Regions from separate parts of the Desulfatitalea tepidiphila genome, predicted to be linked through region 2. Evidence: predicted binding sites of a transcription regulator. Region 2 holds the regulator's gene; each other region holds the start of a gene.
What was found. Region 2 encodes sigma-54, which starts transcription at its own class of promoters, with help from an activator protein. Its sites were predicted from a motif close to TNTGGCACANTTTCTGCTNT; they were not measured.

Region 1 (3,282 bases), 1.2 Mb from region 2:
AGGTCGGCCACCAATCGACGCCCCAAGGGGTCAAGACCGCTCATGGGTTCGTCCAATATGCAGATCTCAGGCTTGTGAATCAGAGCCAAAGCCAAGCCGGTGCGCTGGACCATCCCCTTGGAATAAGTTCGCAAACGCTGTTTTTTGACATGCAGAAGATTTAGATTTTCCAGCAGTTCATCAATTCGCTGAACAGATTCGTTCTTGCTCATATGGGCCGCCTTGGCCCCAAAAGTCAAGATTTCTTCAGCAGTTAGATGGTCGTAAAAAAAGGGGTTCTCCGGAAGATAACCGACATCCTTTCGCACCAGAGGATCGTCGACCGGGCGACCATTGACCTTGGCCTCTCCGGAACTGGGTCTGATAAAATCCATCAGAATCTTAATGACCGTACTCTTACCAGCCCCGTTTGGCCCCAGGAACCCGAAAACCTCCCCGCTGTTGATTTTAAGATTGAGATCACTGACTGCGGGCTTGCTGTTTCGCAGCCCCTTTCGATACTTTTTGCTCAAATGTTGAATGTCAATTGTCATCATGTGGCCTTTATGATCATTTTGTCGCTAAAACAGGAATTTTGCATTCCGGCGAACTGAAACAAATGCACAGGCTATGATCTCATAACGCTATCACCATACCCCTACAATATGTATATGACCGAATTTATATTTTTTTTCAATGCTAAAGCCAAATCAATGCGCATGAATTTCCATATCTATCACCACGTAGTATTTGATGCCCCATCTGAATGGACAATGCCCACCGAGACTGGCTCTTTCAATACGACACAAGAGCAACTCTCCCGCACTGCCTATTCGTCGGAAAACAAAGGCGCCGGCATTATGCCGGCGCCTTTTTCTTAGAAATATTGATAGATAGTGATTCTTTTAAACTTGGCTATTATCTCACAGCCCAGGGGTTTCCGCTCGGTCCATTCTGGCCCTGAAGATCATCTGTTCCGGCCGTTGAGCCAGGGTCATCCCCAGCTGCCAGCAATGTACCGTCTGTGCCGGGCGCTTCGTCGAAGTAAACTGCAGTAACATCGCTATCAACCGCAAAGTAGGTGTTTCCGTTGATATGTTTCGAAATTCCGGCAAAGGAAGCAAATCCACCGGCAGCTTCCGTACCAGCAACTAGCATGACATTGTTTCCCAAGGGAAGCTGGATGCCGCGGTCGTCACCCTGGGCAGTTACGTTGACCACAGGAACGTTGTTGCCGACAGCACCGGTCGGTCCGGTCAAAAGCACACCCGCTCCACCACCAAAAGCATTGAAGACCAATGGATTGGCCTGGGGGACGGCGTCAGTTCCGCCAAACATCTGCCAATCCGAGAAGAGTGCGGCCTGCGTCGTGGACAAATTGCGAATATCGCTCTGGGCCGAAGAGTTGAAACCGCGGATGCGGTAGGCCGCAAACTGCGGGATGGCGATGGCGGCCAGGATGCCGATGATGGCGATGACGATCATAAGTTCGATGAGTGTGAAACCTTTTTGATTCCGTTTAAACATGGTCTTTCCTCCTTTGGTCTTTCAACAATAGAATGCTGGGTTAAAAAAAGGGTTTTAGGGTGAACTGAAACTTTGTTTCAAATTTTTGGTCCACAGGGGCCGCTCTCTGTGTCACCTCCTTCGCGCTTCAGTTTCTCGTTGCGAAGGGATAAAGCAATCGGTGTGCCACTTTTTAAATCGGGATGGAATTTTCGGCAACCCTCTGTTTTTTGGCACTTATTGGATTATCCACCAAAACGTACCGTCAATTTGATAGCACTCGGCAACCGTGTGCCAAACAAATTACGCGCGCTTTGACAAAAATCGTCAAGTGCCCGGCTGAAAAATCTTCGATTACACCACAACCCGCCGAGCCACATGCTCTGGCGATTTGGCTTTCATCTAATATTGATGGCTTCGTAGAGGCCCGGAATCAGGTTTTGCAGTCATTCCGGTGAAATCCGGAATCCGGTATTTTCAATAAGTTCTGGATGCCGATTCGAAGCCTGCCCCGGACCACGACCCGGCTCCGGCATGACACCTCTGCGACTTCTTTTGACCGGCCAGGGAGTACAAAATTGACGAATATTATATGAGGAAGGCGAGCGACGCTAATCGGCCGCTTCGATATTCAGCTTGTCCAACCGATAGCGGAACGACCGGAAGGTGATGCCGAGAAGTTCGGCGGCCTTGTTCTTGTTGCCGCTGGTGCACTCCAAGGCCTTTTTAAGGTAGGCCTGTTCGATGTCGGCCAGGATGTTGTCCAGGGAGACGCCGTGGGGCACTTCGTCCAGATCGAAGCGCTTGTTCTGAACACCCTCGATCCAGCGGCGCTTGTGGATGGACATGGCCAGGCTGTCAGGCAACAGAATGTTGGTGGAGGAGAGGGCCACTGAGCGTTCGATGAGGTTTTCCAGCTCGCGCACGTTGCCGGGAAAGTTGTATTTTTTGAGCAGGTCGATGGCGTAAGAAGAAACCTTGGTCACCTCTTTGCCCATCTCGCGGCTGAATTTCTCGATGAAGTGCTGGGTAAGGATCTTCAGGTCGCCTTTGCGCTCGCGCAGGGGGGGCACCTTGATCTCGATGACGTTGAGTCGGTAAAACAGATCCTCGCGGAAACGCCCTGCGATGACCTCGTCTTCTAGACGCTTGTTGGTGGCCGAGATGATGCGAATATCCACGTTGATGTCGCGGGTGCCGCCCACGGCGCGAAAACTGCGCTCCTGCACGGCCCGCAGCAGCTTGACCTGCATGGTGATGCTCAGTTCACCGACCTCGTCCAGGAAGATGGTGCCGCCGTGGGCCGCTTCGAGCAGGCCCTGCTTGTCCTGGGTGGCGCCGGTGAAGGCACCCTTCTTGTGGCCGAAAAACTCACTCTCCACCAGGGTTTCGGGAATGCCGCCGCAGTTGACGGGGATGAAGGCCTTGTCGGCGCGGTCGCTGTTGTCATGAATAGCCCGGGCGATGAGCTCTTTTCCGGTGCCGCTTTCGCCGGTAATCAATATATTGGTGCGCGTCTTGGCCACCTGGCGCACCATCTGGTAGATGTGCAGCATGCGGGGGCTGCCGCCCACGATCTTATCGAAATGAACCGTGCTTTTCAGCTCGTCTTCCATGGCCTCGCGCTCGGCATCGAGGGTCTTGCGCTCCAGGGCGTTGGCGATGGTCTCCTTGAGCTCGTCGTTGTCGAACGGCTTGGGAACGTAGTCGTAGGCCCCGTCGTTCATGGCTTCGACCGCCGTTTCGGTGGTGGCGAAGGCCGAAATCATGATGACCACGATGTTGGGGTTCTTCCGC
Region 2 (3,282 bases):
GGCGGAGGAGCCCCAGGCACCCGAAACGCCGGCCGACCCGATTCACATCACGGCCGATCGCCTCGTCAGCGACACCCAACGCCGCAACGCCCAGTTCAGCGGCAATGTCAAAGTGGTGCAAGGCGATACGACCATCACGGCCGATCGCCTGACCCTGGTCTACGCCGAGGGTGCCTCCTCTGAAGACGGAACCACCGCCGACAGCATCGAGCGCATCGAAGCCGATGGCAACGTGCGTATCGTCATGGATGGTCGGGTGGCCGAAAGCGAACGCGCCATCTATCGCACCGATGAACGCACCCTGGTGTTGACCGGACAGAACGCCAAGGTGACCAGTGGACAGGATGTGATCGAAAGCAGCAAGATCACCTTTTATCGCGACAGTGGCAATGTGAAGATGGAAGGCGACCCAAAGGGCCAGGTCAAGGCCATTATTCGGTCCAATCAAAGAGGCTTGAACTGATTTGAGCGAGCTGCTATACCAACTTTCCGGCATCGACTGGGAAAGACAGGAACTTCATGGCAACCTTAGCCATTGAAAATTTAGCAAAAAGCTACAACGGCCGCCAAGTCGTCAAAACGGTCAACCTTCGGGTGTCTTCCGGAGAGGTCATCGGATTGTTGGGGCCCAATGGGGCCGGTAAAACCACGACCTTCTACATGGTGGTCGGCATGGTAAAACCGGAAGCCGGGAGAGTGCTTCTTGACGAAGAGGACATCACCGACTACCCCATGTACATGCGGGCTCGCAAGGGCGTTGGATACTTGCCACAGGAGGCATCGATCTTCCGTAAGCTGACCGTATCGGAAAATATCCTGGCCATCCTGGAGACGATGCCCATTCCCAAGCCGGAACAAAAACAAAGGACAGAGGCGCTATTGGAAGAACTGGGGATCAAACATCTGAGCCATCAAAAAGCCAGCGTCCTGTCGGGTGGTGAGCGGCGCCGGCTGGAAATCAGCCGGGCCTTGGCGACCAATCCGGATTTTATTTTGCTGGACGAGCCGTTTGCCGGTATCGATCCATTGGCCGTCATCGATATTAAAAAAATCATCGGGCACCTGAAACAGCGTAACATCGGTATCTTGATTTCGGACCACAACGTGCGCGAAACTCTGGAAGCCTGCGACCAGGCGTTCATATTAGCCAACGGAGAAGTCATCGAATCGGGAACTCCGCAAACCATCGCCAACAGCAAAATCGCCCGGCAAATCTACCTGGGTGAAGAATTCAGGTTGTAACATGGCCATTGAACTTCGACAACAACTCAAACTGACCCAGCAGCTGATCATGACCCCGCAGCTGCAGATGGCTATCAAGCTGCTGCAGCTGTCGCGTCTGGAGCTGATGGATGCCATCCGGCAGGAGTTGGAAGAAAACCCGACTCTCGAAGAGAGTCTGGAAACGGTGTCCAAGGATCAACTGGCCGGCGATGAGCAGGTCCAGGTAGAGGTCCCTGAAAAAACCCAGGAAGTCACCATCGATGAAAAAATCCCCAGCGATATCGACTGGAGCAACTATATCGATGAGTACAACTCACCCGGTCGTATCCGTTTTGAAACCGAGGACCGCGACACGCCCCAATACGAGGCGTTCATTTCCCACAAGGAATCTCTCAGCGACCATCTTTTGTGGCAACTTTTAATGGCCTCTCCGTCGGAGGAAGAAAAACGTATCGGGTCCCTGATCATCGGCAATCTGGACAAGGACGGTTACCTGCAATCCAGCACGGAAGAGCTGGCTGTTCAGGCAGGCGTGACCGCAGATGATATCGAAGAAGTACTTTTCCTATTGCAAAGCTTCGATCCCATCGGCGTGTGCGCCAGGGATCTGACCGAATGTCTTCTGCTGCAAGCCCGCGCCCTCGGCTTGAAAGACTCCCTGGTCACCCGAATCATCTCAGATCATATCAACCACCTGGAAAACAAAAACTACAAGGCCATCTGCAAGGCCTTGAAAGTCAGCATCGATGAAGTCATCGCGGCGGTCGAAGTCATCACCAACATGGAGCCCAAACCCGGCCGGGCTTTCAGCGACGATGAACCCCAATACATTACGCCAGACATCTATGTTTATAAAACCGAAGATGACTTTGCCATTGTCATCAACGATGACGGCCTGCCCAAGCTCAAGGTCAACTCGTTTTACAAGCAGGCCATCACCCGTGACAAGGACGTCGGCGGCAATGCCCGAAACTATATTCAAGACAAGCTGCGCTCCGCCGCATGGCTGATTCGCAGCATTCATCAACGCCAGAAAACGATTTACAAGGTGATGGAGAGTATTCTCAAATACCAGCGTGCTTTTTTCGACCAGGGCATCACCCACCTCAAGCCCATGGTGCTCCGTGATGTGGCCGAAGATATCGGTATGCACGAATCGACCATCAGTCGGGTGACGACCAACAAATATGCCTATACGCCGCAAGGCATATTCGAACTGAAATACTTCTTCAACAGTTCAATCAAGAGGGTCCATGGAGAAGCCATTGCATCCGCCAGCGTGATGGAAAAAATCCGCCGACTGATTGAATCCGAAAACCCCCGCAAGCCCCATTCCGACAGCAAAATGGCCGACCTTCTCAAAGCCCAGAATATTGACATCGCCCGGCGGACGGTGGCCAAATATCGCGAAATGATGGGCGTTTTGCCATCGAGCAAACGTAAAAAATATACGTAAGCAGGGCACATGAAACAGTTGCAATCCGTTCAACCATATTTAAATTTAAAATGTTAGGTCGGGTTTGGTATGCATGCATACCCATTTGCGATGACCCTTATCCACAAGGAGGCATCTTTTATGCAAACATCTGTTACCTTCAAGAATCTCGACCCCTCCGATCACATCAAAAACTACATCGTTGAAAAACTCAACCGCTTCGACAAATACCTTCACAACCCGGGTGAAGCCAACGTGGTCCTCTCCGTGGAAAAGTTCAGACACACCGCCGAGGTCAACATCACAGGCGATCGCATGACCATCAACGGCAAGGAAGAGACCGAGGACATGTACTCGGCCATCGACATGGTTCTGGACAAACTCGAAAAGCAGATCAAGAAAGGCAAACAGAAGGTAAGAGACCGCCGTTCCAACAAAGGCAAAGCCAAAACTGTCATGGGAGGAGCCGGCCCGGTGGAGAGAGAGGGAGAGAGGCGCGTCATGGTCCAGAACATCGAATACAAGCCCATGGATGTCGATGAAGCCATCATGCAAATGGACCTGGTGGAGGACTCCTTTCTCGTCTTTACCAATGCCCGATCCGATCGGGTCAATGTCCTGTA
Region 3 (3,282 bases), 530 kb from region 2:
CTGTGGGGCGCAAAACCGGGCGCTTCGAGCAGGCGGATGGGGGCACGCTGTTCCTGGACGAGATCGGGGAACTGCCCCTTATGCTGCAGGTCAAGATATTGAGATTTCTTCAGGAGGGGACGATCGATCGGTTGGGCGGCGAAAAAACCCTCAGTGTGGACGCCCGTATCATCGCCGCCACCAATGTTGACCTGGAAGCGGCGGTGAAGCAGGGGGCGTTTCGCGAAGATCTTTTCTTCAGGCTCAATGTCTTTCCGGTGCGTATGCCCGCCTTGAAGGAGAGGGCCGAAGATATCTTGTACCTGGCACAGCATATTCTGCAAACCGAGGCGGCTGCGTTGAAACGCGGCCAGGTTTCTTTTCTTCCCGGCGCCCTTTCGGCCATGACGGCTTACGATTGGCCGGGCAATGTGCGCGAACTGCAAAACCGTATTCGACGGGCCTTGGGGATGACCAGGGGCCGGATCTTGTCAGCGTCTGATTTGGGTTTGGAGGAGAACCGGCCGGAGGACAATGGGACGCAACGGCTGCCCACCTTGAAAGAGGCGCGGAATGCGGCGGAAATCAAGGTGGTAAGGCAGGCATTGGCGATCTGCGGGAACAACATCAGCCAGGCCGCGCAGCTGCTGGAGATCAGCCGGCCGACCATGCACGATTTGATCAAGAAGCATGGTATCTCGTGAATGGGATTGTGAGGAAGATACGATAAAAAAAGATCCCCGGTTTGTGTTACGGGGATCTTCTTGTTTTCAAACTCGTGAAAATAGAAACTACTTCTTGAACTTTTTGCGGCTCACGCCCAAGAGGCCCAGGAGGCCGCTGCCCAGGAGCAGGAGGGTGGCAGGCTCCGGAACCGGTGCGACTGCGGGGTTGTAGCCGGTCAGGTGTGATATGCCGACGCTGTCTTGATCGGCTGTCCCTACAAGGTGCCCGGTCGTCCATTGGGCGGATGAAGCGCCGTCAAAACCGAGCCAATACATGGCATAACTGGTTGAGCCTTTAACAGCATAGAATTCGACCGGAACCGGCGCATACCATGTGCCACCGGTTATAGACAACAGTCCATTCTCGCTTGTGCCCTCATCGAATTCATATTTATCGTAATATGTGAGCGAATCGATTTGGTAACCTGATTCATTAGCGGAGAACCAAGTATTAATTTGGCTCTGAAGCCAACTGAGTGCGGGATCGCTCGTTGGTGTGGTCGTTGGGGGATCGGGAATGACGGTAAACATGTAGGTGCCGTCATAGTCGCTTCCGCTATAGCTGACAGTTGTGATGGACAATGCGTGTGCGCTGAATGACATTGCCAAGATGATCATGATCGTAAGTGGTGCGATTCTCTTCATGTTCTGTCTCCAAATAGAGTTTTTAACGCGTTTCTTTAAGGATAAAGCAATAAACATGCCGTATTAAAAAAATCAAAAAAAACTATAAGATATGTGGATAATCGACTGGTTGTGGGAATTGGCCTGTGGTTTGTGGAAGTGGATGTGTAAAATTTTACGACAGATGAGTGAATGGCGGGTTGAATGCCGATTTGGCAATATTGTTATAATAACAAATGATTATAGATTTTTTCCAGGAATGAAAACGATTCTTGGAGGAATTATGAAGCAATCGGCTTGTTGGTATTTTTTTACTGTATAGGAAAATCATAACCGTCTCGTAAAGTCCGCAATTCGATTTTCCGTCATCCTGGCTGCGCTCGAAGCCCGCGACAAACTGCAGACGGGGAGCCCGTCTTTAGGAAGATTGTGGATGCAGGGCTCGATCCGGCATCCAGGCAGGTCCCCGTCATGCCGGACTCGATCCGGCATCCAGGATTCGAGCACCCGTGGAGCTTACTGGATCCCGGCGTTCGCCGGGAAGACGGTAACACCTGATTCAGGGGTTGTTGCGAAGCCCTCGAGTTGGATGAACACGTAATAGGGGGTAGAGGCGTGGTGCCGGAACATGGATCGTGGAGGAGTTGTGCCGGGCACTGGATCGTGGTCGGGGCAGGTTTTGATTAGGGTTTTGGACCAAGCCCCCTCGCATTGGACTCGGTCCGGCGTCCAGGCAGGGCCCCGTCATGCCGGACTCGATCCGGCATCCAGGATTCAAGCACTTGGTGAGCCTACTGGATCCCGGCGTTCGCCGGGAAGACGAAAACACTTGATTCAGGGGTTGTTGCCAATCCTTCGAGTTGGATGAACCCGTTTTTGAGTTTCTGGGTTGATCCCGTGCAGCGGTATCACAGTTTACGGTGTTTACGGTTGCTATTTTGGAATCTGGATGGTGAACGAGGCACCGCCATCGGGAATATTTTCGGCGTGGATCGTGCCGTTGAGGCTTGCTACCAGTTGCTTGACTTGCCAGAGGCCGATTCCGCTGCCGCTGGCTTTGGTGGTCTTGAGGGGTTGGAAGAGGGCCTCGGGCAGAAGGTCCTGGTCTATGCCGGGGCCGTTGTCCTCGATGCAGATGGTGACTTGGTGCTGGGAATGATTTGCGTCGACCCGAACGCACGCCGTGGGTGGTTGGCCGCCTGCTTCGAAGGCATTGATGAGAAGATTTTCGACGATCCGGGAGAGAAAATTGGGGTCGGTCTGGATGTGGATCTCGGGCGGGCAAATGAGATCAATGGCCATGCCTTTCAATCGTTTGTTGATTGTATTGCAGCAGTCGTCTAAAAACTGGTGAATTTCCACATCGGTCCATTCGGGGACGATCTCTTCTTTCAGCATGTCCAGCCGGGTTTGAACTTTGCCCATGCGGGCCAGGGCGTCGTCCATGGCTTCGAGCATGTCCTGCTGGAATTCGGGGTTGTGGATGTTGGCGGGGGCGTTGGCCCGGACCAGGGCGAGCATGGCGGCGGCATTTTTGATGTCATGGAGCACGAAGGCGGAGAGGCGATGCCAGGCCTGGCGCTCCCTGGCGTTGGCCAGTTTTTCGGCCATGCGCACGGCCATGAGGGCCGATGCGGTTTGGGTGCCCAATGCGGCGAGCAGGTCGAAGTCGTCTTGACCGTAGCGTCCTCCGGTGAACTCCCGGCCCAGCCCGATGATGCCCATCAATTGTTCGCCGGCCTGGAGGGGAGCCAGCAGAACGAGGTCCGAGCTTTCGAAGAGGGCTTTATGTTCAAACGCAAGGGCTCGATGGGTGGCGTCAGCGGTGTTGTCATCGATATAGAAGTGGGGATGGGTTTTGAGGTATTGCACCAGGGGATCGTTCGGGGCGATGGCCGGGGCGTTGGATGTCGGTGGGTTCGGCGATTGGGAGGGGATGGCGATGTATCCCCTG

Region 1: the regulator sigma-54 is predicted to act here: its motif matches at 1,657-1,676, upstream of DFT_RS27450 (prepilin-type N-terminal cleavage/methylation domain-containing protein).
Region 3: the regulator sigma-54 is predicted to act here: its motif matches at 1,393-1,412, upstream of DFT_RS12945 (PEP-CTERM sorting domain-containing protein).

Annotation. Positions count from the first base shown of each region.
Region 1 covers NZ_BCAG01000003.1:1,172,336-1,175,617, reverse strand. Annotated here, with positions in the region: gene DFT_RS09885 (ABC transporter ATP-binding protein) at 1-533, opposite strand, end outside; gene DFT_RS27450 (prepilin-type N-terminal cleavage/methylation domain-containing protein) at 898-1,506, opposite strand; gene DFT_RS09875 (sigma-54-dependent transcriptional regulator) at 2,097-3,282, opposite strand, start outside.
Region 2 covers NZ_BCAG01000003.1:2,383,252-2,386,533, forward strand. Annotated here, with positions in the region: gene lptA (lipopolysaccharide transport periplasmic protein LptA) at 1-463, shown strand, start outside; gene lptB (LPS export ABC transporter ATP-binding protein) at 520-1,242, shown strand; gene rpoN (RNA polymerase factor sigma-54) at 1,244-2,680, shown strand; gene hpf (ribosome hibernation-promoting factor, HPF/YfiA family) at 2,801-3,282, shown strand, end outside.
Region 3 covers NZ_BCAG01000003.1:1,854,994-1,858,275, reverse strand. Annotated here, with positions in the region: gene prsR (PEP-CTERM-box response regulator transcription factor) at 1-683, shown strand, start outside; gene DFT_RS12945 (PEP-CTERM sorting domain-containing protein) at 771-1,349, opposite strand; gene prsK (XrtA/PEP-CTERM system histidine kinase PrsK) at 2,262-3,282, opposite strand, start outside.